3 regions of the Neobacillus sp. Fa239 genome follow, and region 2 is predicted to be linked to each of the others. Evidence: riboswitches for the same ligand, from Rfam matches in the RefSeq annotation. Region 2 holds a riboswitch; each other region holds the start of a gene.

Region 1 (11,074 bases), 530 kb from region 2:
TAATGGCAATGGTATGCTCATATTGAGCGGAAAATTTACCGTCTATCGTCCTTGCTGTCCAGCCGTTATCATCCATTTTCGTTTGATATCTGCCGACATTTACCATTGGTTCGATGGTAAACACCATACCTTCTTTAATTCGGGGGCCTTTTCCTGCAAGCCCATAATGCGGCACATCCGGCTTCTCATGAATAACTGTACCAATTCCATGGCCAATAAAATCCCGCACAACCGATAACCCTTCACTCTCAACGTATTTTTGGATAGCATGCCCAATATCGCCAATCCGATTCCCTGGAACAGACTGCTCAATTCCTTTATACAATGCCTCTTTGGTGACTTTCAATAAATGATCCGTTTCCTCGGACACACTTCCTACCGCATAGGACCAGGCTGAATCCGCCAAGGCGCCGTTATAATTCACCACCATATCAATTGTGACTATATCGCCTTCCTTTAAAGGTTCCTTTCTTGGAAACCCATGGCAAATTTCATCATTGATACTTGCACAGGTCGCAAATTCATAGCCCTTATAACCCTTTTGTTCCGGTTTAGCATGATTTTTTCTTAAAAAATCATCCACAAACTCCTCAATTTCCCAGGTAGTGACCCCAGGCTTGATTAATTTTGCGATTTCTTTATGACATGAAGCGAGAATTTCTCCAGCTTTTTTCATGGCTTCAATTTCACGTTCTGATTTTAAAACAATCATGTTTTTACCTACCTTTTTGATTATTTTTATGTATTCTAACTAATAAGGTTCAATAATGAATAGGTGCCAGCAGAATTTGAAAAGATACTCTTATATATTAGCCCTATCTACACATTTTTTCAAAGATTGATTTTTAATTAAAACCGATATCATCATTTCAATAATGTTCATCTTTTTGTCAATATAAATCGTTCGTAATATGGAACTTTTTCATTCTTTTTGATAAAATATTCATATTCATATTAATTATTAGGTGTGTGAGAATCAATGATCGGTGATCGTGTAAAAAAACTCCGTTTAGAAAAGAAAATGTCCATTTCTGAACTTGCCAGCCAAGCGGGGGTTGCAAAATCATATTTAAGTAATCTTGAAAGAAACAAGCAGACAAATCCTTCCATTCAGTTTCTTGAAAAGATTGCTGCCGTCTTGAATATCCCTGCCGATCATTTAATACATGAACAAATCAATAAGGATGATTTGGATAGTGATTGGATGAATCTTGTTAAAGAAGCAATGAATTCCGGTGTATCTAAAGACCAGTTTCGTGATTTCCTTGAATTTAATAAATGGCGGATTAATCAAAATAATAACGATAAATAAGAGAATTGAAAACAAGAAAGCATTCTGTAAAGGCGTCAACTCATACAGAATGCTTTTGTTTTGTTACTTATGTAATTAACGATTCTCAACTAAAAAACCCTGCACACCATTTTGATTTAAGAAATCTCGAATGGATTCCTTCGTAATTCCCAGATCTTTTGCTTCTAAAATTAATGCCATCCATTCCTCATCCATTACTTCAAAGATATTCTCCGTTTTAACCACTCTACTCACTCCTAAAATACAATTCGTATTCCAGGCAGCCCGGCCATCATCGTAAGGAAAACTTCTTACCTTAGATCCTCGGCTTTGCGTCCCTTTTTTTCAAAAGGTTTGCCTTTTTCTGCTTTAATAAAGACTGAAAACCATCATTTTTCAGATAATTTTTTATTAGGACTAAATACTTATCAAAATCGATAAGTTTATTATATCTAGTCCTTTTTTAGTAGGGTGTTGGATTTTGTCATTTATTTATCATTTTAAGACGATTTTTTAACACAAAATATTCCATTTTTCTACAAATCCCATCTTCTTTTTCTGACAATTTATAGATTTTATCATTTTCGAATAATAGAATAATGGGAAAAGGAGGAAATTCGAGTCGAATTTCCTCCTTTAAGCAGTTAAATTATTTAATGTAATCAGCAAAAAGTTGTTCCCATAAAACAATATTTTCGAAAGGCTTCATTAAGGCTTTGATTGTTTAATGAAGGGGTTACCGTTTCATTTGACTGAATGGTGATCAATGAACATGAAAGTCCAATTTTGCAGGCATCTTCGGTGCTTAATCCTTTTAAATAACCAAATAAAGTTCCGGCAATAAGTGAGTCCCGAGCCCCGGTTACATCGACCACCTTTACTTCACATGGTACTAATGCCCCCGCTTCGCCTTCCTTTGTAAAAAAGATTAATCCCTTCTCCCCTCTGGTAATGACAACTTTTTCGACACCCTTCTTTAAAATTGCTTCTGCCGCTTTAAAAAAATCGCCTTCGCATTTCATTTCAATCTTTGAAAGTTCTTCTGCCTCTTTTTGATTAGCGATAAACCATTTGACACCTTCAAGGGACACCGGCAATTTTTTAATTTTAGAAGATGAAACCGGAGCAATACAAATCGGTATATGCTTACTTCTGCAATGAGTGATAATTTGCTGGATGACCTCTGAAGGAAAATTTGTATCCAACAAAACGATATCAGGGCATGCATGCTTCCATTTACTCTCAATCATTTCCTTGTTAACATCCTCGTAAATGGCCATGTCCGCAAATGCAACCATCATTTCTCCTTCTTCATCCAGCACTGCCGTATAGGTTCCCGTAGGTTTCCCCGGAACAATTTCAATCAAACTCATATCAACGAAATCTTTGGTGTTTTCAAAAAGCCAACTGCCTTCTGAATCATCACCAATTAAAGCCAATAGGGAACTATCAATCCCAAGCCTCCCCAGATTTTCCGCGATATTTCTTGCAACTCCGCCACCAGAAATTTTGCTGTTTGCCGGATTTGAGGTTCCAAACCTTAAATGATTCTTTACTTTTATTTTCCTATCAATATTTGCACCGCCAATACAAAGAACCTTTGACACTACCTTCACCCCCGGGACTATGATGTTAAGTCAATTTTCGACATGTTTTCCCGTCAATATATTAATTACGATATTAATCATTAAATTCCCTTTGTTAAAAAATGGATTTTTCCCCTTTTTTGAAACCGTTTTCCTAAATTAATTTAAAAGGTATTGTTAGTGAACTTTCATGAAAATGTATGCAGTAAATTTTCATGTTAAAGATATTTGTCTATTATGTGCCAATTAACTTATAATGTTAACAAATTAAAAATATACTTAATATTGTTAATATTCAAATAAATGGTGGTGAGCATTAAAAATGACTCTAATGCATGTCCTAAATTATACAATACCTATTGGCTTTATGGTTGTTTTTGGTTTCCTGCTTGACCGCATGTGTAAACCCGCAAAATCAGAACAAAAAGCTGGCGATGAGTGAAACCATTAGGCATTCATATCGACAGCTTTTTTTCTTTGGCTTTTTTATACTTGGTTGTTGACTTTCCTCTGATCATCATCTATTTTATAAACTTATTTTGAACCTTTTGTTCATAGTTTTTAAAAAAGGAGGAATTTGTTTTCACTCCGCGTTTTGACATGAGCTGATTATAACGGAGCAGCTTTTCATTTAATTTATTTTGAAGGCTGGCCTTTTCTGTGCTGTCATCGCACTTTTTGATTAATTCCTCAATGGTCATCATTTCTTGTCTTAATTGGCTTTCGCCCTCTGTAAATCCTGCGTTTTTCATTAGACGATAAGCCATCCGTAATTCTTCAGGGATAGCAGACAAATCCTCTATCTCCATTGGTTTCCCTAAACCTGGGAGATTTTCAAATTCCCCGTCTTTATAGGCTTTTTTAATGCGGTCTTCCGAGACAATATGAAATAAATCCATGCTAAGCCTCCTTATTACCGTTTTCACTATGTTTATTATATCAAATTACGGAGTCTAAATAAATAATTCATATTTGTTTGGGAATGCTACAAGCGAAGACGAAAGGAGTGTTTGGTTTGGCACGTGGCGAACATTTTAATCATAAGAAGAAGAATCATCCTGGTGAATTTCCAAAGAACAGTGTAGCGGAAAAGAAGTCTGAGGGAGCACCTGGAGACGAAGAGTTTCTCGTTACGCAGGAAGCGTTTAAGAATCGTGTAGAAGAAGAGTAAAAGGCGTGAAGGATTCACGCCTTTTTTCTTTACTTCGCAATGGGCTGCAATAATTTGGATAGGTCGACTGTTTTTAAAACCTCTGCTGCTTTTTCGATATCTTTAGAGAAAATGCGGTCTTTGTTAATAGTAGGAATCGATTCACGACCCTTTTCATAAAGTTTTCTTGTCTGGGTGGCCATTTTATCTATTCCACGGTATTCAACCGCCTGCATCGCACAAATCAATTCAATCGCAAGAACTCTTCTTGTATTTTGAATAATTTGGTGGGCATGTCTTGAACCAATGGTTCCCATACTCACATGATCCTCTTGGTTTGCTGATGATGGAATAGAATCCACACTTGCCGGATGGGCCAATGTTTTATTTTCAGAAACAAGCGCGGCAGCCACATATTGCATGATCATCGCCCCGGATTGTAATCCTGGTTCCGGACTTAAGAATGGCGGCAGATCATTTAGCTGCGGATTAATCAATCTTTCAATTCGACGTTCCGAAATATTGGCCATTTCCGCAACAGCAATTTTCATAAAATCCATGGCAAAAGCAATCGGCTGACCGTGGAAGTTTCCGCCGGAAATGACTTTATCACCATCATCAAAAATGAGCGGATTGTCTGTTGCCGCATTCATTTCAATCTCTAATTTTTCTTTAACATAATCAAGAGCCTGCCAAGTTGCACCGTGTACTTGTGGAATACAGCGAAGCGAATAAGCATCCTGCACTCGCAGCTCCCCTTGCTGAGTAGTTAGTAAACTGTCACTTAAGTAATGTCGAATTCTTGCCGCTGTATCAACCTGCTGCTGATATCCGCGGGCAATATGAACCTCTTCTGCAAATGCATCAATGATTCCATTTAATCCTTCAATTGTCATGGAAGAAATAAGCTCACTTTCAAAGGCAAGCTGTTCAGCTTCTAAATAACCGACTACACCCATTGCTGTCATCGCCTGTGTTCCGTTGATTAGAGCAAGACCTTCTTTTGCTTCAAGGGTAACAGGAAGAATTTCTTCAAGCTGAAGAGCTTCTAATGCATCCATTCGTTCTCCCTTATAAAATACCTCTCCTTCCCCAACCAGAACTAAAGCCAAGTGAGAAAGCGGAGCCAAATCACCGCTGGCCCCCAGTGACCCCTGCTGCGGTATGACCGGAATAATATCTTTATTAACCAGCTGGATCAGCTTTTCTATAACAAGCGGTCTAATTCCTGAATGACCTTTTAAAAGGGCATTGGCTCGTAATAAAACCATTGCTTTTGCGACAACCTTCGGAAAAGGTTCCCCTACCCCGCAAGCATGGGAGCGGATTAAATTAATCTGAAGGTCCCCAACATGATCTTTATCAATCAATACATCACTAAATTTTCCAAACCCGGTGGTAATTCCGTAAACAACTTTAGATTCAGAAACGATTCTTTCTACCGCTTCCCTGCTCCTTTTCGCTGCTTCCATGCTTTTCTCGGAAGCTTGAACCTTTTGTCCACGAAATAATACTTCCTTCATCTCTTTTAATGTTAAATTTTGACCTGTTAATACAACCATATTTTCCACCTCTACTAATTTAGTGTAATAAAGAAATAAAGAAAGAGGCTGGATTCCATCATCTATTAGATTTGGATTCCAGCCTCATTTATAGGTTTTTCTGAATAACGTTCTGTTTTTAAATGTTTCATAATCACCATTCCATTCAGAATATTCTATTATCCTATAATACATATTGTACGTGGGGGAAATTAGGATTGTCAATGCATTTTTCCAAATTTTAGCACTCTAACACTTTATCACAATAGTAAATAGAAGGCTGATTGCAAGAAAATCTAGTGAAAAAATCAAAATCACTGCCCTCTTTTAAGTAAAGGTTCTTTACTAAAAGACTGTGGTTTTACGATTTGCTCTCTTGAGGACAAGATCTATCTTGAAATCGGTAAAGCTGTCCTTAATCAACGCTCTTGTGGACAAGATCTATCTTGAAATCGGTTAAACTGTCCTTAATCAACGCTCTTGTGGACAATATCTATCTTAAAATCGGTTAAACTGTCCTTAATCAACGCTCTTGTGGACAATGTCTATCTTGAAATCGGTTAAACTGTCCTCAATCAATTCTCTTGAGGACAATGTCTATCTTGAAATCGGTTAAACTGTCCTTAATAACTAACCCAAAATCAACACAAAGATTTCGAAAATAGCCATATACAAAAAGAGTGCCTCTATTCAAAGAAGCACTCGTTACGATGTTTTTTTCCTGTTAAATTCTCTGGCATTTCCTTATCCAAATTAAGGTATGAGCCCCCAAAATGAACCCGTTGTATTTTACTGTTCTTATAAATCAGTCGAATTTTAAACCTTTTAATGCGTCTGCAAAAGCATTATTAATGGGCTCTGCTTCTTTTTCTTGCTGTTTTAAATACTTTTGCACGGTTCGTTTATCTACTTTTCCGACAGATTCTTTCTTCCTTCTGGCTTCGAAAGCAGATAGTTTTTCACGATATCCACATTTACAGGTGAAGATTTGACCTTCACCTTCGCCACGGAGCTCGAGTTTTTTATGACAATTTGGGCACCGTGCATTTGTGAGGCGTGAGACATTTTTACGATGTCCGCATTCACGGTCCTGACATACGAGCATTTTGCCTTTTTTGCCGTTCACTTCAAGCATCGGTTTTCCACAGTCCGGGCAGCTTTTTGTGGAAATATTGTCGTGCTTGTATTTTTTATCACTTGCTTTAATTTCAGCAACGATTTCTTTTGTGTAGTTTTTCATTTCCCGAATAAAAACATCTTTTTTCAGCTTGCCATGAGCGATTTGATCAAGCTTTTGTTCCCACTCTGCCGTCAACGTTGGAGATTTTAGCTCTTCTGGAACTAAATCCAGCAATTGGCGGCCTTTGGAAGTAAGATGAATATCTTTGCCGCGCTTTTCGATTAAGAAGGAATTGAATAGCTTATCAATAATGTCTGCACGCGTCGCAACGGTCCCTAATCCACCAGTTGCTTTTAAGGTTTCTGCCAACTGTTTATTTTTTGTTTCCATATACTTCGCAGGGTTTTCCATTGCTGAAAGTAAGGTCGCCTCATTAAAACGTGCAGGTGGATTGGTTTGACCTGATGTTTGGGCAATGAGTTTCACGTTTAATGTATCGCCTTTTTCAATTCGAGGCAGAATCTGTTCTTTCAAATCGTCTCCTGTCTCGTCGTCCTCAAACCGGTTTTCGTATACTTCCTTCCAACCAGCCGCTAAAATGGTTTTTCCTCTCGCCACGAAGCTTTCATCACCGATTTTCGCACGGAGCGTTAATTGCTCATACTCGAAGGCCGGGAATAAAACGGCTAAGAATCGTTTTATAACTAAGTCATAAATTTTCCGCTCTTTATCTGTAAAGGCTGAAAAGTTTACATAGCCTTCTGTTGGAATAATGGCATGGTGATCGGACACTTTGCTGTCATCTACAAATGCTTTGGATGCTTTGATCGGTTTGCTTAAAACCTTATTCGCTAATGAACGGTATTCCCCAACTGCGCATGCTTTTAAGCGTTCTGGAAGCGTTCCGACTATGTCGGAAGAGATGAAACGTGAATCCGTTCGAGGATATGTTAAAACTTTATGCTGCTCGTACAGCTTTTGCATAATGTTTAATGTTTCCTTTGCCGAGTAACCAAAAATTTTATTCGCATCACGCTGTAGCTCGGTTAAGTCATAAAGTCCAGGAGAGTAAGACTTCTTCTGCTTTTTCTCAATCTCTTTAACAATGGCATTTTGTTTGCCAAGTTTTTTTACAATCGCATCGATTTTCTCTTTCTCAAAGCTGCGGCTGTTCCCTTTTGCATCCTGCCAGGTCAGCTTTAAATTATCTGCTGTTTGGGCTTCGATTCCATAATAGGTTTGAGCTTTGAAATTTTTGATTTCGTCTTCACGGGCAGCTATTATCGCTACAGTTGGTGTTTGCACACGGCCGCAGTTCAACTGTGCATTGAATCGGGTCGTTAATGCGCGTGTTGCATTAAGTCCGATATACCAGTCAGCTTCTGAACGTGCGACAGCTGAAGCATACAAATTGTCATAGGCCTTGCCAGGCTTCAGGTTGGCAAAGCCATCCTTGATCGCTTTATCGGTAACAGATGAGATCCATAGCCGTTTGATCGGTTTATTGACTTTTACTTTTTCAATAATCCAACGGGCGACTAATTCCCCCTCTCTCCCAGCGTCTGTAGCGACGATGATTTCACTGACATCCTTTCTCGTCAATTGGCTTTTAACAGCATTAAATTGTTTTCCTGTCTGCTTAATGACCGTTAATTTCAAATGCTCAGGCAGCATTGGGAGGTCTTCTAAATTCCATGTTTTATATTTCACATCGTAGCTTTCCGGGTCAGCAAGTGTGACTAAGTGTCCTAGCGCCCATGTAACAATATATTGATCGCCTTCAAGATACCCATTTCCTTTTTTATTACACTTCAGCACACGGGCAATATCACGAGCAACAGAAGGTTTTTCAGCAATTACAACATTTTTTGCCATTTTTTATACTTCCTTTCATGTTTCCATTAGATAAATATAGCATACGTCCCTCATGGTTTCAGTTATTCTTATATCGAAAATTCAAATGCATAATTTTCCTTCTGGGGCAATCAGAGGGCTTCTTAATTACCAATACATTGGAAAGTCACTTTGTTCGGGCAATGCAATCGGGTCTGCTTTTACCGTCCGAGTTCTTTTTTCTCCTCCACGGGTAATGCAACCGCTCTGCTTTTACCGTCCATGCTCTTTTTTCTCCTCCACAGGCAATGCAACCGGTCTGTTTTGACCGTCCATGCTCTTTTTTCTCCTCCACGGGTAATGCAACCGCTCTGCTTTTACCGTCCATGCTCTTTTTTCTACTCCACGGGTAATGCAACCGCTTTGCTTTTACCGTCCATGCTCTTTTTTCTCCTCCACGGGCATCTAGACCGGTTCTTATTTACCATTTACTTGAAATATAAAACTCCTCGGGCATTAAGACGGCTTCTTAATTACCCCTTCCTTAAAAAATTCCTCTCATCGGGGGTTTAGACCGCTTCTTAATTACCCGTTCCTTGGAAAATTCCCCTCCTCGGGCATTTAGACCGCTTCTTAATTACCCGTTCCTTGAAAAATTCCCCTCCGCTGGCATTTAGACCGCTTCTTAATTACCCGTTCCTTGAAAAATTCCCCTCAGCTGGCATTTAGACCGCTTCTTAATTACCCGTTCCTTGAAAAATTCCCCTCCGCTGGCATTTAGACCGCTTCTTAATTACCCCTTCCTTGAAAAATTCCACGCCGCGGGCATTTAGACCGCTCCTTAATGACTCCCTCCATAGAAAATCACTCTCCTCGGGCATTTAGAGCACCAGGACCCAAATTTTTTTTATATGAATTTTCCCAATTAAATAGTAAGATAGTGAAGGACAAAATGAGAAACGAGGATTTTTTATGAGGATTAGAGATTGGGATCCGAATTTAAAGGTACGCTTATTTAGTGAAGCGATGATGAACATAACCTTTTGGATGTTCTTTCCGTTCTTGACCATTTATTTTGCAGATGAATTCGGGAAGAATAAAGCAGGGTTTTTATTGGTCTTTTCACAAGCTTTTTCAGTCATTGCCAATCTGATGGGCGGATACTGTGCTGACCGATTTGGCCGAAAGCGGATGATGGTTCTATCTTCCATTGGTCAGGGGCTTTCGTTTATTACCTTTGGTTTTGCGAGTTCACCATGGTTTCAGTCGCCATGGATTGGTTTTATCTCTTTCGCGATTGCCGGTGTATTTGGTTCCTTTTATTGGCCGGCCAGCCAGGCGATGGTGGCGGATGTTGTAGAGGAAAAACACCGCAGCAATGTATTTGCTATTTTTTATACCTCCATTAATATTGCAGTTGTCATCGGCCCCATTATCGGAGCTATTTTTTATGTACAATACCGTTTTCAGCTATTACTGATTGCCGGGATTGTCTGCATCATGCTCGGGTTGATTTTAGCGAAATGGACGAGGGAAACCGTCCCTCAAAGAAAGAATTTGATCGATGTGGACGGCAAATGGTATTACTTTTTGCAAAATCAGCTGCGAGACTATTCGTTAATTATTAAAGACAAAACATTTTTGTTGTTTATCATAGCCGGTGTGCTTGCTGGGCAAACATTTATGCAATTGGACTTATTAATTCCCGTTTATATTAAGGATATGGTAAAAAGTCAATCTCTTTTTTCATTTGGAAGCTGGTCTTTCTCTGTAAACGGTCCACAGGCCTTTGGGATCGTCCTTGCTGAAAATGGTTTGCTTGTTTCTTTGACAACGGTGTTTGTTACAAAATGGATGAGTAAATATAGGGAGCGGAATGTATTTGTCCTTTCCTCGATTGTTTATGCCATTGCCATATTGGTTTTTCAGCAGACACATTGGATCTGGGGATTTATTTTGGCGATGGCGATTTATACCCTCGGTGAATTAATGGGCGCAGGCCTTCAGCAAAGCTTTGTTTCCAAGCTTGCACCGGAGCATATGAGAGGGCAGTATTTTGCGGCAGCTAGCTTACGATTTACCTTCAGCCGTACAATTGCTCCGCTTTCGATTCCTTTAACGGTATGGATTGGGTATGACTGGACTTTCATGGTTTTATCCCTTTTAGCCTTGCTAAGTGCCGGTTTATATTGGGTAATGTTTTACTTTTTTGAAAAACAAAAAATGGTTCAATAGATTGTTCAAAATATTTTCGAATAATTGTCCTAAAATGTTCACATTCCCCTCTTTTAATATTACAATTAACGTGTAAACGTTTCCTAATAGTAAAGGGCGGTGGAATGAATGGATCAATTTATGTCTCCAACTTCATTGTCAGGTATTATTACATTTATCGTATTATTTTCAGCAGGTGTTTATTTTAATATAAAAGTATACGGCAGCAAATTACAGTAGAGAATTAATCCTACTGTTTTTTTTTGATAAAAAATTAAGCGCTTTCATGGTTATCGTTTTCTTTTTCCAGTCAAAGAGGCTACAATAAAAATGAAGATT
Region 2 (11,074 bases):
ATTCAACCTGGACTTTTGACCAATGGAAAGCAATATACGCGAATAATAAAGATATTCTCGTCGCTGCAGCAGCAGGGTCCGGAAAAACCGCTGTCCTTGTTGAAAGAATCATCCAAAAGCTGCTCTCAACGAATGACCCAATGGACGTGGATGAGCTGCTGGTCGTGACCTTTACGAATGCATCAGCAGCAGAAATGCGGCACCGGATTGGTGAGGCTCTTGAAAGTGCGATTAATCATGATCCCGAATCGCGCCATTTAAGGAGACAGCTTAGCTTATTGAATAAAGCTTCTATTTCCACGCTGCATTCCTTTTGTATGGAAGTCATTCGTCAATATTATTACTTAATCGATGTGGATCCGGGCTTTCGCATTGCGGATCAGATGGAAGCACAGTTAATTAGTGATGAAGTACTCGATGAATTGTTCGAAGAAGAATATGGAAAAGAAGAAAATGAAGCATTTTTTAACTTGGTGGATACATTTACTGGTGATCGTAGTGATACTGCCCTTCAGGAAATGATCCTCTCCATCTTCGAATTTGCCAGAGCAAATCCCATGCCGGAAAAATATCTGCAATCCATCGTGGATATGTATGATGTTTCCGCTATTTCGAAGCTGGAAGAACTGCCCTTTTTTCAAGAACTGCGGCATGATGTTGAACTGCAATTAGAAGGAACGAAGGAGTTGCTAAACAAAGGACTTCAGATCGCTCAGCTCCCTGGAGGACCGGCGCCTAGAGAAGAAAACTTTATAGATGACCAAAAGACTTTAGATACAATGATCTTAGCGAGCAAAGAATCATGGGATGCTCTTTATCAAGCGATGCAATCATGGGCTTTTTCAAGGGCTAAGCCGGTAAAAGGTGACCAATATGATAAAGACTTGACAGCCAAAGCGCAGAAGCTTCGGGAAAAGGCCAAAAAGAAACTGACCGATTTGAAGGATGAATTCTTCTCAAGAAAACCTGAAAGCTTTTTACGCGATATGGCCGAAATGCACCCGTTAATTGAAACGTTAATCACTTTAGTTAATGCCTTCTCCAATCGGTTTGAAAAGGCGAAAAGGGAAAAAGGGCTTGTGGACTATTCCGATTTGGAGCATTACTGCCTGGAAATCTTACTAGAAAAAAATGCGAATGATGGTGAGTTTCTGCCTTCTGAAGCGGCATTAGCTTACCGCAGGCATTTTAAAGAGGTTTACGTGGATGAGTATCAAGATACGAACATGGTACAGGAGACGATCTTAAAGCTTGTCGCGAAAGTAGATGAGCGAAATGGAAACCTATTTATGGTCGGTGACGTCAAGCAATCCATTTATCGTTTTCGCTTGGCCGAGCCTAACCTTTTTTTAAGTAAGTATAATCGATTTCGCTTAGACGGAGAAGAATCAGGCCTTAGAATTGATTTGGCGCGAAATTTCCGCAGCCGGAAAGAAGTGCTTGATGGAACCAACTTTTTATTTAAGCAGATTATGGGTGTCAAGGTAGGGGAAATCGACTACGACGAAGCGGCTGAATTACGAACTGGTGCCCCCTATCCTTCGGTTCAGCCCTATCCTGTAGAAGTGTTGCTGATCGATCAGAAGGTCGTGAATCCTGAGCAACCAGAGGAAGAAACAGCAGAAAATGAGACCCCTTCTGAATTGGACCCTGTTGACTTAGAAAAGTCGCAACTTGAAGCAAGAGTAATGGCGTCAAAAATAAAAGAATTAGTTTCAGAGGGGAAACTTATTTATAATACGAAAACGAAAAGCGATAAGCCTCTGATGTATCGGGATATTGTCATCCTGCTTCGGTCGATGACTTGGGCGCCGCAAATCATGGAGGAATTTAAACAGCAGGGGATTCCCATTTATGCCAACTTATCAACCGGATATTTTCAAGCTACAGAAGTATCAATCATGCTTTCTTTGCTGCGTGTTATTGATAATCCATTCCAGGACATACCATTAGCATCTGTTTTACGTTCACCAATTGTGGGACTAAATGAAGAAGAACTCTCCCTTATTCGAATTCATCATAAGCAGGGCTCGTATTGGGAGGCCATGAGTGTTTTTTGTCGAAACAAACCAACATCAGTGATGGAAGGCTTATACGAAAAGGTCCGCCGCTTTTATGATTTTTTGAAGGAATGGCGTTCAATCGCGAGGCTTGGTTCGCTTTCTGAATTAATTTGGCAATTATACCGGGATACACAGTTTTATGATTTTGTCGGGGGCCTGCCAGGCGGAAAGCAACGGCAAGCGAATTTAAGAGCCTTATATGACAGGGCAAGGCAATATGAACAAACTTCGTTTCGAGGATTATTTCGGTTTTTGCAGTTTATCCAAAGGATGGTTGAAAGAGGAGATGACCTTGGTGCTGCCAGAGTTCTTGGAGAGCAGGAGGATGTTGTTCGGATCATGACCATCCATAGTAGTAAAGGACTGGAATTTCCGGTTGTTTTTATTGCAGGGACATCGAAAACTTTTAATATGACTGACATTCGAAAATCGTTCATGCTGGATAAGGAATACGGTTTTGCTGCTAAATATGTCAATGCAGAGAAAAGAATTACCTACCCATCTCTGCCGCAAATGGCTTTCAAACGAAAGAAGAAAATGGAAATGCTTGCAGAGGAAATGAGAGTTTTTTATGTAGCGTTGACAAGGGCGAAAGAAAAGCTTTATTTGATTGGTACTACTAAGGATTTAAACAAAAGCTTGGAACAATGGAATGATGCTCTCTCCAATATAGACTGGCTGTTAAAGGACTATGACAGAGCAGCAGCAGTATGCTATTTAGATTGGATTGGGCCGGCGCTGATTCGCCATCAGGACTGTGGTGAGTTACGATTAGAAGATTGTAATGTTTCATCTGTTCCACAAGAAATCAACTGCCACCCTTCCAGATGGAAAATATCTATTCTGAATGCTGAGGAAATAAAACGACAAGAGATCTTGCACGAAAAGGAAGACGACCAATTACTGGAAATTCTGAGGAGATCTGAGCCGATTCCGGTTGAATCCATATTTGCTGATGATATTCATGAGCGGCTAACTTGGGAATATTCTTTTCGAGATGCCTCAAAACATCGTTCAAAACAGTCCGTTTCAGAATTGAAGCGGCAGAGGGAATTGATGGATGAACAAAGTGGAACAGATCTTATTCAAAAGTTTAAGAAGTCGATCCAGAAGCGGCCAAAGTTCATGCAGGAAAAAACGTTGAGTCCAGCCGAACGTGGTACAGCCATGCATATGGTTATGCAGCATGTAGATTTGACAACATCCATTACAAATGAAAGCATCAAAGATCAATTGTCCTGGATGGTAAACAATGAATTATTAACAAAAGAGCAAGCAGAGATCATTGACAGCCATCTAATTGTCCAATTCTTTCAATCTTCATTGGGAAAAAGGTTATTGCAGGCTCGGGAAGTAAACCGGGAAGTTCCTTTTACACTATCCCTTCCGGCTAGTACTGTTTATCCTTCATGGGGAGGAGCGGATGAATCTATATTTATTCAAGGGGTTATCGATTGTATTTTTGAAGATGATCAGGGGCTCGTTCTTCTTGACTTTAAAACGGACGGGATTACAGATCGCTTTAAAGGTGGATTTGAGCAGGCAAAACCTATTATGGAAGACCGCTACAGGCTGCAAATTAATTTATATGCGAAGGCGATAGAACAAATTTGGAAAAGAAAAATCAATGAAAGGTACTTATTTTTCTTTGATGGGGCCCATGTGTTAAAGATTGAATAGGAAAGAGGATGACGTATTGTCATCCTCTTTAATTATTTCCGATTGTAGGCTGGTCAATGAGATTGGTGTCAAGGACATTCGTTCCGCTGATCCCGTTATTTGTTACGATAATTCCCCCGGTATTAAAGCCCCCGGAGCCGCCATAAGTCTTGGAGCTGCTCTTTGGGGAGATATAAACGGTATCGCCGAATTGGACAACCCCTCCACCTACGTTAACGATTTGTACTGGCCCAATTATCGCTGGCATCTAAAAACATCCTTTTCATTAGAACTGCCACGTTATTTTATGCAACTAACGCACATCCTGCTCATGCCCTTCCAGATTTTCCTGGCGAATATGTTTAATTCTTACCTCCATAGAGACATTTCGAGTGTTTCCAACATGTAAAATCGATGAAGACGAAATTCCAATGATATCAATTTCATTTACTTTAATAACAGGTTTGGGATTGTGGGTGAAAGTTGAAATCTGTTCATCGATCGGAGGTAACGGAATAGGCTTTGTAAACACTGAATAAGAGGAGAAATTCCCTTCATTACCGTAAAACACTTCAGCTTCTCTTTGAACGGCTAATGCGCGGGAGTATCCATTCGTAATACAGGAATCTCCAAGCTGTATGATGGAAGAGTAGGATAAAATCATTACCTTTAATTTGTCAACGTTAGAGATTCGTTGTAGCATATCCCGGGGTCACATCCGGCTGCAAAGGAACAAACGGCCCAATTATTAAAGATTCTGCAGGTGTATCAAATGCGGAGGCGAGCTGAATGGTTTCTGTATCACCCACCAGGACTAGCGACGAGCTTGCAACGCCCGTAATATAAATGCTTCCAACGACTAAATCCCGATTATAGACTTCAAAGTTCATTTGTGTTCATTCCTTTCATATTTTCTGGAAGATTATTGAAAAATACATATACACCATTTTGAATTTCCTGCTTTATCGTTTCAATAATCATATTCTCGGTTTCAGGGGAATTTTGAGTTGATCGATTTTGGGCAAGGCTCGCTTTTAAATGATATTCAATCCTGTTTGGCAGCTGTTTGATAATATCCTCCTTGATGAAGGAAAGGTAAGATTCATCTGGGAGAATGTTTAATTTTTGTTTTGCCTCTTCCACTACCTGAGGCAGGTCTACTTCCAAATAGCGATAGATTGCCTCTTCTATTTTCATTGAACGCTGCATTTGTGCCTTAGGTGTAACGGGAGTGTTTAATGATTGATTTTGTACCGCAAAGTCCTCGATTCCTGACAAATCATTTGGATTTAATCCAATGGTTAACGTACCCTCGAGTGTTTCTACCTTCAATTGATCAAATTTATATTCAATTTTATCCACATGAATGGCTTGCCGTTCATTTAATTGCTTCATTTCTTCCTTCATTTTCGTAATGATCGCCTCTAATGCGGAGATTCTATTTTCTTGTGTTTGAATATACATCTGCAGCCATTGAAGGTATTGGTATAAATCTTGATACATTAAATCACCCCATTAGTCATTCTCCTTTTCACCTAAAGTAAATATATGCATGAAAGCCTTCATACAGTTGTAAAAATCTCATTTTGCTTTTTACGTCCTGACTGGTGCTTGTAATGGTACGGAAGGGGCAAGTAAGGCGGATGATGAAGGAGCGGACACCTCACCAGGTTTTTTTGCAGCCGGTGCCGGTGCCGTAAATCCTCCGGTATTATACAAATAGGCGGCAGGTTTAATAATTCCGGCACTGCCAATTTGAAGGACAGAGGAATTTGTGATCCCGCCAATTTTAATAAAATTGATATGAATCGATTGTTGGATGTAAAAATTCATCATAACCACCCATTCATCACATATTTAAGAAATTGGCTTGATCAATAACGTCTGGGTCTGTTGTATTGGTGGAGCTTAATTGATTGTGGACATCCAATCTCTCGCCCGTATTAAAAGAACCAGCCCCGGAAAAAGTTTTTGCAGTAGCAAATGGCATAATTTTATAAACATCACCAATATGGAATATCGAACTGCTTCCAAGAGTAATGACTTGCGCTACTCCGACAATTGCTGGCATTTGCAACACCCTTTTTTTAGTTTCTTTACCTATCTTATGTATAGGCGGATGTAATGTGATTCATTCGCCCAAAATAATTTAAAGGATATTAGTGTGATATATATCACAAAATGTAAGGCTAAATAACCTTATAATTATCAGTAAAGATAAGAGTAGGTGAAAAACATGGAATACCCATTTAAAACGCTTTATAGTGAAATAGGCGGGCAAGAAACAATTGACGAGCTTGTTAATGCTTTTTACCCACGTGTATATGCAGATAAAGATTTAAGCCCTTTATTTGAAGGGGATATGCAGGAAATTATGAGGAAACAGCGAATGTTTTTATCACAATTTCTAGGCGGTCCGCCCCTGTACAGCATGGAATTTGGCCCACCAGCTATGAGGGATCGTCATTTGCCATTTGAGGTTACACCAAAACGGGCAAAAGCTTGGCTTCGCTGCATGAAAGAAGCCTTTCAGGAAATTGGTCTTGACGAAAATCCTGCCGGCCTTGCTTTTTATGACCGCTTGACACAGGTCGCAGGGATTATGGTCAATAGTCCTGATCAAGAGTAAAATTGAATTAATTTTCGACGAATTATTAATATTTATATGGTGAAAAGATTAAAAATAGTTCTTAATACCTGTATGTTTGTCTATTAAATAGTGGAAAAGTAGGATATTCGATAACGTTAAAACAATTTATTATGTGAGTAAGAGATCAGTCAGAATATTAAACACTGGTTCTCGATAAAGGCAAAGCTGATGAAAATCAGTGACGCAAAGCTATAGGGGCTACAGTGCAGTGTCACTATGCCAGCCAGTTACCGAAAGAATTAGGGTGTTTTACCACAGGTATTCTATATGGACATGGATCTACCCATGTTTTTTCAGTAGGATCCCAGTGTCAGCCAACCCCCCTTTCGGAAAAGGGGGGTATTTCAATTGCTTGGAGGTGAATTTCGGTGAAAGTTGAGGATATGACAAATGCAAATGAGCAGAAAGCGTTTATTAACGACCTGACAGGATTAGAACCAATTAATCTGCTCCTATTAGATGAAGATATATCGGAAATCATGGTTAATGGACCAAACCAGGTATATTGTGAGAGTAAGGGTAAATTGATGTTATCGTCTATACATTTTCGTGATAATGAACATGTGATGAATGTCATTAAAAAAATGGCCAATGTACTAGGTAGGGAAATAGACGAAAACTCGCCAATGATCGATGCCAGACTTTCCGATGGGTCGAAGGTTAATGCAATTATACCCCCTTTGGCATTAAATGGACCGACACTTACCATTCGAAAATCACCAAAAGCTCCTCTTCAAATCAATGAATTAATTCACCTGGGAACAATTACAAAAGAGATTGCTATTTTCCTTGAGGCATGTGTAAAGGCAAAGGTAAATATTTTTGTCAGCGGTGGCACAGGGTCCGGAAAAACAACAACATTAAATACCCTTTCAAATTTTATTCCGAATGATGAAAGAATCGTAACTGTGGAAGAAATAGCTGAGCTTCAATTAGGCCTGGAACAAGTCGTTTCACCTGCATCGAATCACTCAGGTATTGAAAGTAAAAGCGGCAATTCGATTCATGACCTTGTTAGTAAATCATTTGGGATGAAGCCAGACCGTGTCATTATAGGTGAAGTGCGAGGAGAGGATGCACTTGATATGCTGCAGATGATGAAGGGCGGACTTAAAGGCTCTCTTGCTACTGTTCTCTCAAACTGCCCTATGGATTTGATTTCCAGATTGGAAACGATGATTCAATTAACAGGAGTGGACTTGACGGTAAAGGACATTCGTGAAGAAATCGTCGAAAAGATTGATATCATCATCCACCAATCACGGTTAAAAGACGGGTCAAGGAAAATTATAAACATTACAGAAGTACAAGGTCTGGATGGGGATAATATAAAACTTCAAGATATCTTTATCTATAAACAAGATGGGGTAAATGCAGAGGGTAAAATTATCGGTCAAATAATGCCAACAGGTGTAAAGCCAAAACTTCTTGAACGGATTCAAGAATCAGGAATCAATATACCTTCGACTTTATTTAAAAGCTATGTAAAAGGCGAATGGTGATTTTCTACAACCGTTGATTGGAGCGGAGGGCACTCGACTCCTGCGGGATGAAGCGGTCACGGGAGACCCCGCAGGCGCGATAGCGCTGAGGAGGCTCCCGGACTTCCCCGCGGAAAGCGAGCGCCAGGAGCGGAAATCAACATCCAAGTTTAACGGAGCCTTTAAAAAAGCATTAGTTGAGAATATTCTCTACATGATTTACAAAGATCTGAAGATAATATCTGAAGGTCTTTTTTTGAGATTAAAAAATTCAAATTTGTTAGCATGCTCCGTTTCTTTTAAACTATTGTTGAGGTGATTAACATGAGATTTGTTACTTTTAGACAAGAAAATGAACCATTTGTTGGAATTGTTCATTCAGATGGTACAAAAGTGCTCCCCATTGAGAAGGCAGAAAAAGCAAAATCAGGATATTCCCGATTTCCATCCACATTGCTTGAATGCATTGCCCTTGGTGATGGCTTTATTAATGAGATAAAAGCATTACTTGAATGGGTACATAGCGAGCCTAATGAAGAATCACTCTATTTGCCGCTGGCAGATATTGAATTGCTTGCTCCAATTCCAAGGCCCGCTAAAAATATTTTTTGTGTCGGAAAAAATTACGCAGACCATGCCATAGAAATGGGGAGCGCAAAAGATATCCCCGAACATGTGATGGTTTTTACAAAAGCACCAACATCGGTGACCGGACCAAACTCCGTCGTACTTAATCATAAATCGGTTACAAATGAACTTGATTATGAAGGTGAATTAGCGATAGTGCTTGGCAAACAGGGGAGGGCCATTAAAAAGGAAGAAGCACTTGATTATGTTTTTGGCTATACCATTATCAATGATATAACTGCAAGGGATTTACAATCCAGACATAAGCAATTTTTTATTGGAAAGAGCCTTGATACCACTTGTCCAATGGGACCATGGATTGTGCATAAAACCCTGATTGAGAGTCCCAATCAACTCGATATCGAAACCAAAGTAAATGGGGAAGTAAGGCAAAGCTCCAATACGAAAAATTTTATTTTTTCCATTGAAGAGATCATCTCGGTTTTATCTGCCGGAATGACCCTTGAACCTGGAGATATCATTGCAACAGGTACACCAGCGGGAGTCGGTAAAGGCTTTAAACCGCCAAAATTTTTAAAAGCGGGAGATCAACTTGAAATTACAATTGAAAAAATTGGTTCGTTAATAAATACAATTGAGAATTAATTCTTTTAGTTGTCATAATTTCAGACTTATTTTTTAGTATTTTATTTTTGCCTATGATATGATGGTTTCGACTATACATAAGGAGGCAATATATGATTCACCTGCATATTACCGCATGGCTTATAGCTCTAATCTTATTTTTTGTTTCGCTGTCCTTACAGAAAAAAGGTAATGAAAAAGGCGCGAAAATTTTAAAAATGATTATCAGGGTGCTTTATTTGGTGATTATTGGGACAGGCATTATGCTATTCCCACATCATTATTCCTATCTAACAAAATGGTATGTTTTAAAGGTAATAGGCGGTCTATGGGTTATTGCAACCGTTGAGATGATTTTATCACGCGTTGCCCATAACAGAAGGACCTCTGTTTTTTGGTTTCAGTTCATCGTGGCCCTTGCACTAGTTTTCTATCTAGGCTTTGCGGTTTTACCGTTATCCTTTCTTCATCCATAGAAAAAAGCTGCCCTTATCGGCAGCTTTTTTAGCTATGAAATCATTTTTTCAATAATTAATCTCTTCCCAGTATTTAAGGTGAATTCAAAGCGGTCGTTGACTTTCTCAAAGTAGAAGAAATGGTGTTGAACATTGCAAATTTGTTCCTGATTGTCAAAAACAATAAAATTAACTCCATCCTTTCGCTGTGTATCAGAGAGAAAGGAAAGATGATTGTAACAATAGATGCAGTCGTAAATCGAAAAACCTAATGAATTTAACGTAGTAACAAACTGGAAAAATGCATCATCATTAATCCCATCTAATAATCTCTCTAAGGAATAAACTAAATGCTTCCGAATTCTGATCAGGTCATGGTCACGAAGCATTGTCGTTTCGGTGCCAATCCGAATTTTCCCTGATTCAAACAAAATTCCTTTCTTCCAACGATTCATTCGAAAAATTTCTATTTCTTGATGAAGCGAATCATCGAGCATGGTTGCCTCTTCAGATTCTTCATCAAAAAATATCCATTGGTCATTAATTTGTTCAACGCTTCCTTCGATATAAGCTCTTTGTTGATTATCGTATAGTTTTCTTCGCTGCTGTCGATTCATCCTTTAACCTCCGTGCCAGTTGCTTTCATTCTTCTTTGTAGACATCTTCCTCCAAATTTATAACACCATCCGGAATATTTAGGACAATTAACCAATCCATGCTGGCTGAATAGTATAAAACATGAAATTTTGAACAGCAGTTTGGATTGTTGAAAGGAGATTATATCGTGTGTGGAATTTCCGGATGGATTGATTATCAAAAAGTAATAGGATATGAAACGGATATACTTACAAAAATGGCAAATACATTGGCAAAAAGAGGTCCTGATGAAACAAACATCTGGACGAATACGCATGTTGGTTTTGGCCATAAGCGGCTAATCGTTGTCGACCCAGCAGGCGGGAGGCAGCCAATGTCAAAACAAAAGGACGGTTTTGATTACACCATTTGTTATAATGGTGAGTTATACAATACTGAAGATATCCGTAAAATTCTCCTTACTAAAGGATATTCGTTTAATGGCCATTCTGATACAGAAGTACTGTTAACTGCCTATATAGAATGGGCGGAAGAATGTGTCCATCACTTAAATGGAATTTTTGCTTTTGCGATATGGGATGGAAAAAAGGAACAGTTGTTTATCGGCCGTGACCGTTTAGGTGTTAAACCGTTATTTTTTACCGAGCACCAAAAAGGTTTTCTGTTTGCTTCGGAAATCAAGGCGATCTTAGCACATCCCGAAATCAAAACGGAAATCGATGCAGAAGGACTTGCAGATATTTTCGGGGCAGGACCATCGCGTTCACCAGGATCAGGGATTTTTAAAGGAATTAAAGAACTCCGGCCAGCCCATGCGTTAACTTTTTCAAAAAATGGTTTAAAAGTTTGGCGTTATTGGAATGTGAAGAGTGAAGAACATCATGAAAATGCAGAAGAAACGGCAGAAAAAGTACGTTATTTAGTATCAGATGCGGTGACAAGACAGCTCGTTTCTGA
Region 3 (11,074 bases), 1.9 Mb from region 2:
TTCTGACATCATAACTGCCTCCTAATTTATTTGTATATGCAAATGAAATGGTAAAAAAATTATTGTTCTCTTTCTAGTTTATTGCTCGCTTCGTGAAGCATTTTACTTAAATCTTTACTGAAATCGTGTCCTAAGACACTGGAATAACTGGTAAACAATTCTTTTAAAGAAACCCGAAATTGATGGTACATTTTTTCTCCTTCTTCAGTTAGTGAGATAAACGTTTGTTTTCCATTCATTTTTCTTGTGACTAATTTTAATTTTTCAAGTTTATCAATAAACCTCGTACTGGTCGAAGGCGCAATGGATAACTTGTGACATAGTTCCTTCTGTGTGATTTCTGGATGGAACTTCACAATCATTATCATGTAAAGATATGAAGGAGCAAGGTCACCAAAATCAAATGTTTTTTCGGCTAATTTTGTAATGTTACGAGCAAACCGGCTGGCTGTAAAGTAAAGACAATGAATTAATACCTGTTCTTCTTCATTCATTTAATCAAATCCTTTTAATCATTTGCATATACAAATTAACACAAAATTATGTTAAGGTCAACTAATCAATTTTCTTGTTTCCATCAGAAGCTGTATATATTATAAACTTTGTTCTTAAACTTATTAAGATTATATGAAAAGGATGAAATAAATGAAAGCATTGCTATTGCGTGAAAAAGGTCAATGGAAAGACATGAAGGTAGAAGAAGTCGAAACACCAAATCCCGGTCTAGGAGAGATTAGTTGAGGTATATGCTGTTGGGGTAAATCCTGTTGATTATAAAACAGCCAATGGTGGAAAATCCCAATGGTCTTATCCTCATATTCTGGGTTTAGACCTAGCAGGTATAGTGTCGGAGATTGGTGAAGGGGTCACTCAGTGGAAAAAAGGAGATCGAGTAGTCTATCATGGAGACCTTACAAAGAAGGGTGGCTATGCAGAATATACTGTTACCACGGCACATACTTTTTCTCGAATTCCATACAACGTAACTTTTGAAGATGCAGCTGCTTTGCCGACAGCAGGGTACACAGCATACCTATCATTATTCCGTAAACTGCCAATTGATCAAGTTGAAACTATTTTAATACATGGCGGTCTTATTTGAAAATAGAACTTTTCCCCAACATCGTATTCAAGGCTTGTATATTGTAACTGAGAAGACTTGAAGTCTCGTTGTTAAGCTTCATTTTTATCACCTGAGATTTTTTACAACTGATTCCTTATTATCCCTTGGAAGGTTTGAATAGTCAAAAGGAATAGAAAAAAGGTAGCCACTATGTCACAAGATAAAGTGCATTATTATCGGCTGGGAATATTGTTAGAGAAGAATCCATAGCAATCTTCTTTATAGATTGTGAATCAATACACTTATGCTAAAGGGTAGCTTGAGTTAAAAATCGTGTTCGACGGGGAAGTAACCTAATGATCGCTGCGGCGATCATTTCTTTCTTTATTGAAGTAACGGAGCAGATTACTTGAAGAAGAGACAGGAAGAACATTTGGACACCTTAATTCAGTTTCTGAATAATGTTCCCTGGAAATAAGAAAAATATAAGGATGTAGTACCGTAATAAAGTCATCGAAAGACAGGAATCTTGCATGGTCAGATGTTAAAGAAAAAACGCACTTTTTTGTAGAAAGAAGTGAAGTGAAATGTATAATGCATGGTTTTATGTAGAAGATGAATTGTTATTGGCGATTTATCGAAAAGCTATTGAGCAGCAGCTAGGAAATGACTTCGTCGGATTTGTGAGTAATGAAATCACCAGGAGAAATCTTCCTCCTAAAGAATACTTAAGAAGGATTAAATAAAACATTTTGGAGGATCTTTATGGAGCGTTTGCATGATGAGCACTGAATGATGTGTATGTGAAAGTGCAGATTTAAAGAATATGGATAAAGCTTTTATGGATTTGTTAGTAGAGGATTGAAGAAAAGAGATTTGTTTTTTGAAGCATTGAATCGCCTTGGTAATCGGAATAAAAAGCCAAAAGAGGAAAAATACTAAGCTAAGCTGATTCCTAGATGGAAGGAGATCTAGTCATGGATACGACACTTAAACCAATCAAATTAAGCTCAGACAAACTTAGCTCCGGTGCACCATTATCATCTGTAGAAATGGCGAAACTTTGGGCTACTTATATGGGGAACAGCATGTCCAAACGGATTTTGAATTATTATCTGAAACATGTTGAGGATTCGGATATTAAAACGCTGCTTGAGAATGGATTGAAATTAGCGACCGAGTTTATGAAAGAGACGGAACGGATTTTCAATGCACAGAATTTCCCTATCCCTGTCGGTTTTACAGATAAGGACGTGAATCTGGAGTCCCCCCGTTTATATGAAGATGAATTTTATGTCCATTACTTGAAGTACGCTGCCAAGGCAGGACTGAGCCTATATGCCGTTGCTGTTCCATTGATTATGAAACAAGATGTCATGGAATTTTTTTATGAATGTACCACAGCTACCTCTAAATTTTTAGAGCAGCTTAATCTTGTTTTAATCAGCAAGGGCTTTATTTTAAAACCTCCCATCCTGCCCGTACCGGAAAAAGTGGATTTTATCGAAAAACAAACTTTTTTAAAGGGTTTCATGGGGGATGTCCGTCCGCTGCATGGATTGGAAGTCACCCATCTTTATGACAACGTTGAGAATAACACTACAAGCAAAGCTTTATTGATGGGCTTCCACCAAGTAGTAAGAAATAACAAGGTAAAGCAATTGTTTAATAGAGGATTGGATATCACTGAAAGATCCATTAAGCAATTCGGTGAGAAACTATCCGTTGATAATTTGCCGGCCCCAATACGTTTAGATCATTTGGTTACAGACTCGCTTATTTCACCCTTTTCTGACAAATTAATGTTATATCACAAGGTGGATATGTTTTCGATGAAGATCAGATCATTTGCTAACTCCATCGCCGTCAATGGCAGAAAAGATATTGCCTTTATGTATAGCAGAAATATGTGGAATGTTTTCTCATTTGTCGAAGAGGGTGCCCAAATTTTGATCGAACATGGCTGGATGGAGCAACCTCCAAAATCAATTGACCGAGCGCATTTGGCGGCTGAATAGAACGCCTTAAAATGCGTTTAAAACAGATGCATTGAAGTTGGAATAATAACAGGAATGATAAATAAGGGAATGGTTCGTACCGATGACTGGTAAAGTACTTTTTAAAGATGTACTTTTTAAAGACATTTCATGAATATTGGGCTAATCATTCGTTTTTAACCTGGCAATGGTTGATGTTATTGCTGACAACAATTAATTAAGTGGATTGTATGGATAAAGAACGTTGATAAAAGGCGGACTCATTTGATTTTAAACTACGGTTTAATTTTTGAATTCATTTCGCTTATATTTGATATGGTTGGAACTAATCATGCGCATGGGCATATCCGATTCGCTTGTACTGGGCTTTTATTCCCCCTTTAGTGCCATTTGATTTGACTTACTTACCAGTAATTTTTATTTTGGTATACCAAAGATATGGTGGAAAATGGATCAGCTTTCTTATAGCAATTTTCTCTACTTCCGCCGTTATATCATTCCTAATTGAACCGCTATTCCACCTTTTGGGAATTTATGTTTTGTACGAATGGAAATAAATATATTCTTTTCCGATTTACATTTTGGTAGCGGTTTTTGTTAAACTATTAGTTGAATTGATAAAATAAAAAAGCTGCATTAAGTGTACTATGGGTATTGCTTTAATATGGGGTAATACCAACAAACTCTTTAAATTTTAATACAAAAAAGGAAAGTAAGGTCCATGTGGTCCCCAGTATGGATTCCCATAATGACCATAACCAATAATTGGTTGATTAATATAAGGACTTATATGATTGGGATTGTGATTGGAAGTGTGGGTTTGGGGAAAATAGCTAGAATAGGTATGGCGATTATATTTTGCTTTACAAGAACCAGGATGTCCAGGATCTGGACCAGTTGTAATATGTTGAGTCATTCTAACACCACTTTCAAAGATCTTTATTTTTATAGTATGAGTATAAAGTTATCTTTGTTTGTATTATCAAATTAATTCTCAAAAAAATAAACGAATTCATCATATTGCGGGGGTTTTTAAATTTGGAAGGTGCTTGTTAAACTAACGGGTGCTTGAGTGAAAGAACGTTTTCCGGCAATGATCGCTGCGGCGGTCATTTTTCTTATTGAAGTAACGTGGCAGATTAGTATAAGTACATCCCTTAACAAATTCATTACAATTTTGGAGCAACAATGATTGTTATTAGAATTTATTTATTTATCTTTAATCTATTTTTCATAAAATCCTGGTATATTAGCTAAAAGCTCTTAAAGGAGGCAATGAAAATGTGGGTACGTATTATTCCTATAATATTCTTTAGTATGACAGCCTTTTCTCTTGTTGCTTTTCAATCAATTGAAATTGTACATGCCTTTTTCGATTTTATATCCAATAAAACAAATATTAAATAAATGAAAAGCCCCTCTGGATTTAGAGGGGCTTTCTTTTTGAACAGGCAGCATTTCTGTAATGAAGAAATATGAGGTTTGGATATAACAAAGCACCTAGGTAAGAAATGAGTGTCCAAAGCTTGGCGGCAAAAAGGACACAAATACTACCAGGAGGCTATTTAAATGAATTATTACCAATGAAAAGATTGCTCAAATAGCTTCTCAAACATTGATTATAAGTGTTGATATTGCCAAATACAAGCATGGAATTGGATGTCGAAATGCAGAAAAAGGGAAAAGATTGTTACAGAAAATGAATAAAAATGAACTGATTGTTGACTGTTTTTTATTGCTGCAGTGTTAATCAAGCGTTAGAGTTTGCTGGTTACTATCGTCAGGTAAATTAATACGGTGAAGTATTGTTTGTAATTCTATGTTTTATAAATAAGAACAGGGAATGAAGATTAACCTCATTCCCTGTTCTGTATATCCCATAATTGCTTTTACTCTGCTTGTACCATAAATTTAAAATTCAAATAATTAGTATATGAGTCCTTATTATTAGTAAATGCCTACTGTTAACTATTTTTATCATCATAGAGAAAGTCCTAAATATTATTTGCTTTTTCTATTAAAGGAAATATCATAAAATACCTTCTTTTTATAGTTGTATTTGTACTTGATTAAGAACACTTGACTTAATTTTAGAATAGAATTTTCATCATGTAAATAAATGAGTGGTTAAAAATACCTAATAATTTTTTGAAATAAATGGCGAAGAAAAAAAATAGACCAAATAAAGGTCAAGATTGTTTTTTTAGAAATTCTTTAATTTCATCAATAGAAATTCCTAAATTTCGAGCCTTAATAATAAGGTCAACCCATTCTTTGTCTAGTTCTTTTTCATAAACTGTTGCAGCAGTCATTACATTAACCTCCTAAAATATTACTATTTTAGGTAGCTCAGCCGTCATTGCTATGAATAACTTTAGACCCGTAGCTTTGCGTCCCAATCTTTCGAAGGGTTTGCCTTTTTCTAAATATTGTTAATAAGTTGAAATAATTGTAACACAAACGTTCACTATATTGAACAAAATGAAAACCGAAATAGTTCGACAATATTTGCGGAGATGCTGAAAAAGACTTTGAATTTATTTGCCTTTTATTTATATATTTTATTTAGCTAATTCAAATTTCTCCAATTTGTGTTTCATAACTAAAGGTAAGTAATACTTGAATCCACTTAATAAAAGGGGAGGTAATTTATGGGGGATAAGAATGTACGATGTGACTTTTGTAATGACTATTTCGAAGAAAATAACATCGTAGATACAGGCTATGAGTGGAAAGCATGCGAAGGTTGTGCTGATGAGTTGATTAAGTGCGAATGCTGTAGCCAGTTGTTCCTATATGAGGAATTAAGGAAGGATAAAGTAGATGGAATTTACTACTGTGAAAATTGTCCGTAGTAATAGATAAATTAAAGGATAAGTTTAGAGTGGCTGAAAATGGTAACGGGTTCGGTTTTGGGCTAAAAAAATGCAATTCACACGTCTTTTTGGATTCCATTTGTGGCCACTCCTAAAAGATTCAAGGCACGGAGTCGTATCATGACTTGGTGCCTATTGGATGATTTTTCAACTATTTAGTTTCCCGGACAGTTTCTCTCCAACGGAAAATAATCAGAGAACAAAAAGAGAGTAACAGGATGTAGTTGCTCTAAGATAGTCGTATTCGCTTAAAGTGTTTTTCCTCGATTTTTTTCTCAATTTTATCTACTAGATCAAGGTCTTTGATGATTTCCTTTTTATTATCCAACACTAGTTTATTAAAGTTTATAATTCGTTTTCTCATGAGGTCTGTCACCTTTCTTGATATTAAATTATGATCATTAGTTTATCATCTAATCGTTAAAAAATACTTAATAAAGAGGGAAAATTCTGTAAAATTAGACAAAATGAAATATTAAAAAATACCTATCCCTATGGAATTAACAATAATTAAAGTAACGAAGCAGGTTTATTTAAGAAGATGTTTAGATGAGCTATTTAATTTAGGCATATAACTTTAAAGAAAAGTTTGTCTTTTTGAAAGATTGGAGATACCTGCACGTAAACTTGAAAAGAAATATTCAGCAGTGCGTCTTACTCCTGAGGAATGGCACATCCGTTTATTCGGTCATGATTATGGGGAGAACATGACGGAATCAGATGAAGCGAAGCATGATGCTAGACATGATACTGTGGAATCTCTTATGTGGGACCTTGCAGCTAGAATTTTAGTTCTAAACATTGATGTTATCCTAGATTTTGGATGTTGGGTTCGAAGTCAACGAGACGAGTTCCGTTCTCGAGCAAAGGAATTAGGAGCTCAATTTAAAATTCATTTTGTTGATGTACCTGAAGAGTTATTGTTTGAACGTCTAAAAACTAGAAATAAACAGAATCCAGATGGGACTTTTTTAATACCTGAAACTAAACTTAAAGAGTGGATACCAATCTTTGAGCCACCTTCTTCAGAGGAACTTGAATAATTCTATACTTATAACTAAACAAGCTAATATTAGAACCTCCAACTAAAAAATGAATAAGTATTTTATCTCTCTAATTCCATTTTGCATTAAAAATATTTGGAAAAATTCTATATAAAATATAGGTATTTATATAGAGTATCTTTATGGTTTGTGAAAAATTTGACTTAAAAAAACCGGATGCTTGAGTGATAAATCGGATTCCGGCAAGGATAGTTGTGGCGGTCATCTTTTCTTGTTCCGCTAACTGGTCAGGTTAGTTCAAGCGGAAACTGCACTTATTGAAGCCATAATGGGTTCGAGTAAAAAAATTTAAAGTATCTAATTGGATAAATTAATATGTATTACAAATAATATTTTGAGGAGGGGGGTATAAAAATGGTTCCTGCAATAATTCGGATAGGATTAGTTTTAATATCAGGGGCTTCACTAATTTTTTTACCTAAAAAGTCATTTTGTAAATATTTACCTGTTACAACCTTTACATCCGTACTTGTTTTAAGTGTATGCGCTTTATCAATCCCATATAAATTTTGGATAGTTAAGGGGAACAAGACAACATTAATCCTTACTGATTTATGTTATGTATTCGGTTCCTTCTTCGCAGGAACACTGTGGATTTTTCATTTAACATTTGGAAAATTTCAGCGATATGTTGCAATAAATTTTTTAATGGATATGCTTCTTGCATTTCCTCTTAATTATGTATTTCAAAAATTAAAGGTATATAAGTTAGTTAATTGGAAAAGTATACATATTTTCTTAACATATTTCGGTTTTTCATTCATAATTTACGGATTTCAATTACTTTTAGAAAAGTGTGTTCCGTATTATAAACGATGATTATAAAGAACTGAGATAAAAGATTCTCTTCTTCAAGTAACGGGGCGGGTAATAGTTAAAGAACAAAACCCTGCGGCGGTTCTTTTTCCTTCTTGTGCTAACGAGCAGTTAAGCACAAAAACAAAAACATCAAAATTAAAAATTGTCCTATCACACCTAACGTATACTTAAAGGGTTTTGGCATTGGCGTTTAAAGGTCGTCAATGCTTTTTTTGTTCTTTTGTTTTAAATTCCTATTTATTTACATTTTTAAAACATATTTAGTAAATTGGTCGAGAAATATAAGAATACAAACAAAAAGCTAAATCACATGGGGGTAATTGTATTGGCTCTAACCAATCCTTTAAGTGCATCAGAGGTCGGTACACTTTGGCTTACATACATGGAAAAAACAATGATTATGAGAATATTGGAATACTTTATCGAAAAATCAGATGAACAGCAAGGCAAAAACCTTTTAGGAGGTCTATGGCAGGAATTAAATTATTATGTTTTACAAATGGAACAGTTGTTTAAAGAACAAGGAATTGTAAAACCTGTTGGATTTACAAAAGAAGACGTGAATTTAGAGGCACCTGCTTTATGGGACAATGGATTTGACATCATGTTTCTTCGTATTTTAAAAGAAGTGAGTATGGGTATGTACACCATGAATATGAACATGGCTTATAACGACCAAGTAATGACGATTTATGAGGGGTTAACGGCTGTCACCCACAAAATTTATAAATTAGCTACACTGTACCTGCTTGAAAAGGGGATCCTCTCCCTTCCGCCAAAAGTGACCATGCCAAAAACAACTGAATTTATTGAAAATAAAAATTATATGGGTGGGTTTAATCCATTTGTTGACAAAAGGGCTTTAAATGATCTTGAACTTGGCATTCTTCATCATGCTATTGAATCAAATAATATTGGTATGCAATTGCTTATTGGTTTTGCCCAATGTGCAAAGACCAAAGAAGTAAAAGCATTCTTTGTAAAAGGAATAGACCTTTGTAAGAAACAAATCCAAACATTTGAACAAATTCTATTAGAAAGCAATGTTCATTTCTCTGCTACATCTGGAAGTACGGTAACGACTTCAACAATTGCACCATTTTCTGAAAAACTCATGATGCATTGTGTATACCTTCTTAATGGCTTCTGTATTGTCGGAAATAGTTTCGGGGCATTTTTTGCTATGAGAAACGATATCATCATGAAAAATGCATTAATCGCTAAAGATATATTTTTCTACGGACAAGAAGGGATTGAAATTAAGATTAAACACGGTTGGTTTGAAGAACCTCCGCAAATGGAGGACCGAGCTGCCATTATAAAAGGAGAAATGAATTGATTTGTTTCTGTAGCTGAAAATAAAACTTGTGTTATTTTTAACACCTAAATGTTCGATATGGAGGGATGTATTTTGAGAAAGCTTTTACGCTTATTTTAAACTATCTGGGGCTCATGTTTAAGAAGGGATTGCTGCGGCAATCCCCATTTTAATTGAACCAATAATAAAGGAGAAGAACTTGTTCAACTAAACATTGTAAATACCCAAAAAAAAGATAGAGTATCAATATTAATACCAAAGAAAAAAGACACGATTTGGTTTCCTGCTATATTCTATGTATTTTTTCGAAATTTGATTAATGAACTATTCTTCATCCCAGAACGAGTAAAGATATTTATCCAAACTACCTGTTTTCGACACTTCATTCGTAGATTCTTCTCTCATTTTCGATATGGCTTTTTGTACATCTATTGAAGAAAAACCTTCCGTTTTTATACGATCAATTGTTTTTTCGATTGTACTCATTAAAAAAGCCTCCTCATTTTAGTAAGAAAATATTTTATGTTTAATTTTGAATTCCCCCTATTTTAACAAAAAAAATAATATTTAGACAATTTTAAGTAATTTTTGGAACAGGAAAGACCTTCTGAATATTATAGAAATTCAGGGTTTGGTGTGCAAAAATTGTTAAAAAGTCCCTGTTTTATGATAGAGATATATTTTAAAATTTATTTGTATGATTAATTAAAGTAGAGAGAAGGGATGAGGATGAAAAAAATTCCTCGATTATTCGAAATAGGTTTGGGGCTTTTATTAGGAAGTTTCATTTTACTATTTGGATTTTATAACTCTTACTTTCCAACACATACTAACAAACATCAGATAAAAAGTGAGAATAAGGCTAAACCTGTTAATTGGTTAAAGCCTACTGGAGGGACCTATCCTGAATTAGTTCCAAACGCTCCCATTTGGATCAAAGTTTCTAAAGAAAAACAAAAGGTTTACATTATGAACGGAAATAAGATTATCTATACAATGATATGCTCAACTGGGCTAGATACAAGTCCCGACACATTTACCCCTGAAGGAACCTTCAATATCCAGAGGGAAAGGGGGACAAGTTTTTATAATCCCAGTGAAAAAGAGGGGGCTAAATACTGGGTTTCGTGGAAAAATCATGGGGAGTTTTTATTTCATTCGGTTGCAACGGATAAGAAGGGAAATGTGATTCAGAGTGAGGCATTGAAGCTAGGGCATAAGGCATCACATGGATGTGTACGACTAGCTATTCCTGATGCAAAATGGATTTATGATAATATAGAATACAACACTAAAGTAGTTATAAGCTAATAAATTACACTAAAAAGCCAAGATAGAAGAAGGTTCTTCTTATCTGGCTTTTTCTTTTTAATATTTTCATTTGATTTAATACTACAAAGAGAAATAATTGACATATTAAATCGAAATCGTTACTATTTATAAATAGGAATAATGCCGATTTAATTATTAGTTTAAAGGATGTGTAGATTTGACTGAAGCAGTCACCCTTAAAAATGTAAATGTATCTTTTGATGGGAAATGGGTGTTACGGAGCCTAAATTTCTCAGTTGAATCTGGTGAATTTTTAGGAATTATTGGCCCAAACGGTTCAGGGAAAACTACGCTTATGAGAGTTTTACTTAAAATGTTTAAACCGCAAGAAGGTATAGTTGAAATCGCAAATGCTTCTGCTCTTGGCTATGTACCACAATCCAGACAAATTGATCCTGAAACACCGTTGTCAGCTCGGAATTTTGTCAGTTTAGGGCTCCATCATAAATTTAGACCATGGCTATCTCGCCAAGATAGAAAAACCGTTGAAGAGGCTTTGGAATTGACTAATGCTATGGATTTTGCAGAAAAACCAATTGGGAAGTTATCAGGCGGGCAACGCCAACGTCTTTTCTTAGCTCAAGCATTGGTGAGAAACCCGCAAA

Evidence for each region. Region 2 has a riboswitch for cyclic di-GMP ahead of ACZ5XR_RS05105 (CpaF family protein). Riboswitches for the same ligand answer to the same signal wherever they lie in the genome.
Region 1: it holds a riboswitch for cyclic di-GMP, as region 2 does, so the genes downstream of both, ACZ5XR_RS02670 (anti-repressor SinI family protein) here and ACZ5XR_RS05105 (CpaF family protein) in region 2, are expected to answer to the same signal.
Region 3: it holds a riboswitch for cyclic di-GMP, as region 2 does, so the genes downstream of both, ACZ5XR_RS14550 (anti-repressor SinI family protein) here and ACZ5XR_RS05105 (CpaF family protein) in region 2, are expected to answer to the same signal.

The regions. Positions count from the first base shown of each region.
Region 1 covers NZ_AP041611.1:549,959-561,032, reverse strand. The annotation lists gene map (type I methionyl aminopeptidase) at 1-712, opposite strand, end outside; gene ACZ5XR_RS02675 (helix-turn-helix domain-containing protein) at 980-1,312, shown strand; gene ACZ5XR_RS02670 (anti-repressor SinI family protein) at 1,388-1,537, opposite strand; cyclic di-GMP riboswitch class I at 1,568-1,660, opposite strand; gene ACZ5XR_RS02665 (carbohydrate kinase family protein) at 1,954-2,898, opposite strand; gene ACZ5XR_RS02660 (DnaJ family domain-containing protein) at 3,399-3,776, opposite strand; gene ACZ5XR_RS02655 (hypothetical protein) at 3,893-4,048, shown strand; gene hutH (histidine ammonia-lyase) at 4,078-5,589, opposite strand; gene ACZ5XR_RS02645 (DNA topoisomerase III) at 6,374-8,563, opposite strand; gene ACZ5XR_RS02640 (hypothetical protein) at 8,709-8,909, opposite strand; gene ACZ5XR_RS02635 (MDR family MFS transporter) at 9,494-10,756, shown strand.
Region 2 covers NZ_AP041611.1:1,082,620-1,093,693, forward strand. The annotation lists gene addA (helicase-exonuclease AddAB subunit AddA) at 1-3,743, shown strand, start outside; gene ACZ5XR_RS05070 (spore germination protein) at 3,772-3,990, opposite strand; gene ACZ5XR_RS05075 (spore germination protein GerPE) at 4,036-4,425, opposite strand; gene ACZ5XR_RS05080 (spore gernimation protein GerPD) at 4,406-4,612, opposite strand; gene gerPC (spore germination protein GerPC) at 4,602-5,225, opposite strand; gene ACZ5XR_RS05090 (spore germination protein GerPB) at 5,316-5,555, opposite strand; gene ACZ5XR_RS05095 (spore germination protein) at 5,572-5,793, opposite strand; gene ACZ5XR_RS05100 (globin domain-containing protein) at 5,959-6,351, shown strand; cyclic di-GMP riboswitch class I at 6,521-6,607, shown strand; gene ACZ5XR_RS05105 (CpaF family protein) at 6,741-7,874, shown strand; gene ACZ5XR_RS05110 (fumarylacetoacetate hydrolase family protein) at 8,178-9,086, shown strand; gene ACZ5XR_RS05115 (YisL family protein) at 9,179-9,541, shown strand; gene ACZ5XR_RS05120 (DUF2777 domain-containing protein) at 9,574-10,137, opposite strand; gene asnB (asparagine synthase (glutamine-hydrolyzing)) at 10,305-11,074, shown strand, end outside.
Region 3 covers NZ_AP041611.1:3,004,302-3,015,375, reverse strand. The annotation lists gene ACZ5XR_RS14585 (SDR family NAD(P)-dependent oxidoreductase) at 1-12, opposite strand, end outside; gene ACZ5XR_RS14580 (MarR family winged helix-turn-helix transcriptional regulator) at 60-494, opposite strand; partial or broken gene ACZ5XR_RS14575 (alcohol dehydrogenase catalytic domain-containing protein) at 794-1,102, shown strand; gene sda (sporulation histidine kinase inhibitor Sda) at 1,651-1,809, shown strand; gene ACZ5XR_RS14565 (DUF3231 family protein) at 2,041-3,081, shown strand; gene ACZ5XR_RS14560 (hypothetical protein) at 3,755-3,976, opposite strand; gene ACZ5XR_RS14555 (hypothetical protein) at 4,342-4,467, shown strand; gene ACZ5XR_RS14550 (anti-repressor SinI family protein) at 5,250-5,372, opposite strand; cyclic di-GMP riboswitch class I at 5,401-5,487, opposite strand; gene ACZ5XR_RS14545 (FbpB family small basic protein) at 6,166-6,300, opposite strand; gene ACZ5XR_RS14540 (P-loop nucleotide/nucleoside kinase family protein) at 6,542-6,979, shown strand; gene ACZ5XR_RS14535 (hypothetical protein) at 7,321-7,530, opposite strand; gene ACZ5XR_RS14530 (DUF3231 family protein) at 8,145-9,158, shown strand; gene ACZ5XR_RS14525 (hypothetical protein) at 9,462-9,623, opposite strand; gene ACZ5XR_RS14520 (L,D-transpeptidase) at 9,867-10,448, shown strand; gene ACZ5XR_RS14515 (metal ABC transporter ATP-binding protein) at 10,627-11,074, shown strand, end outside.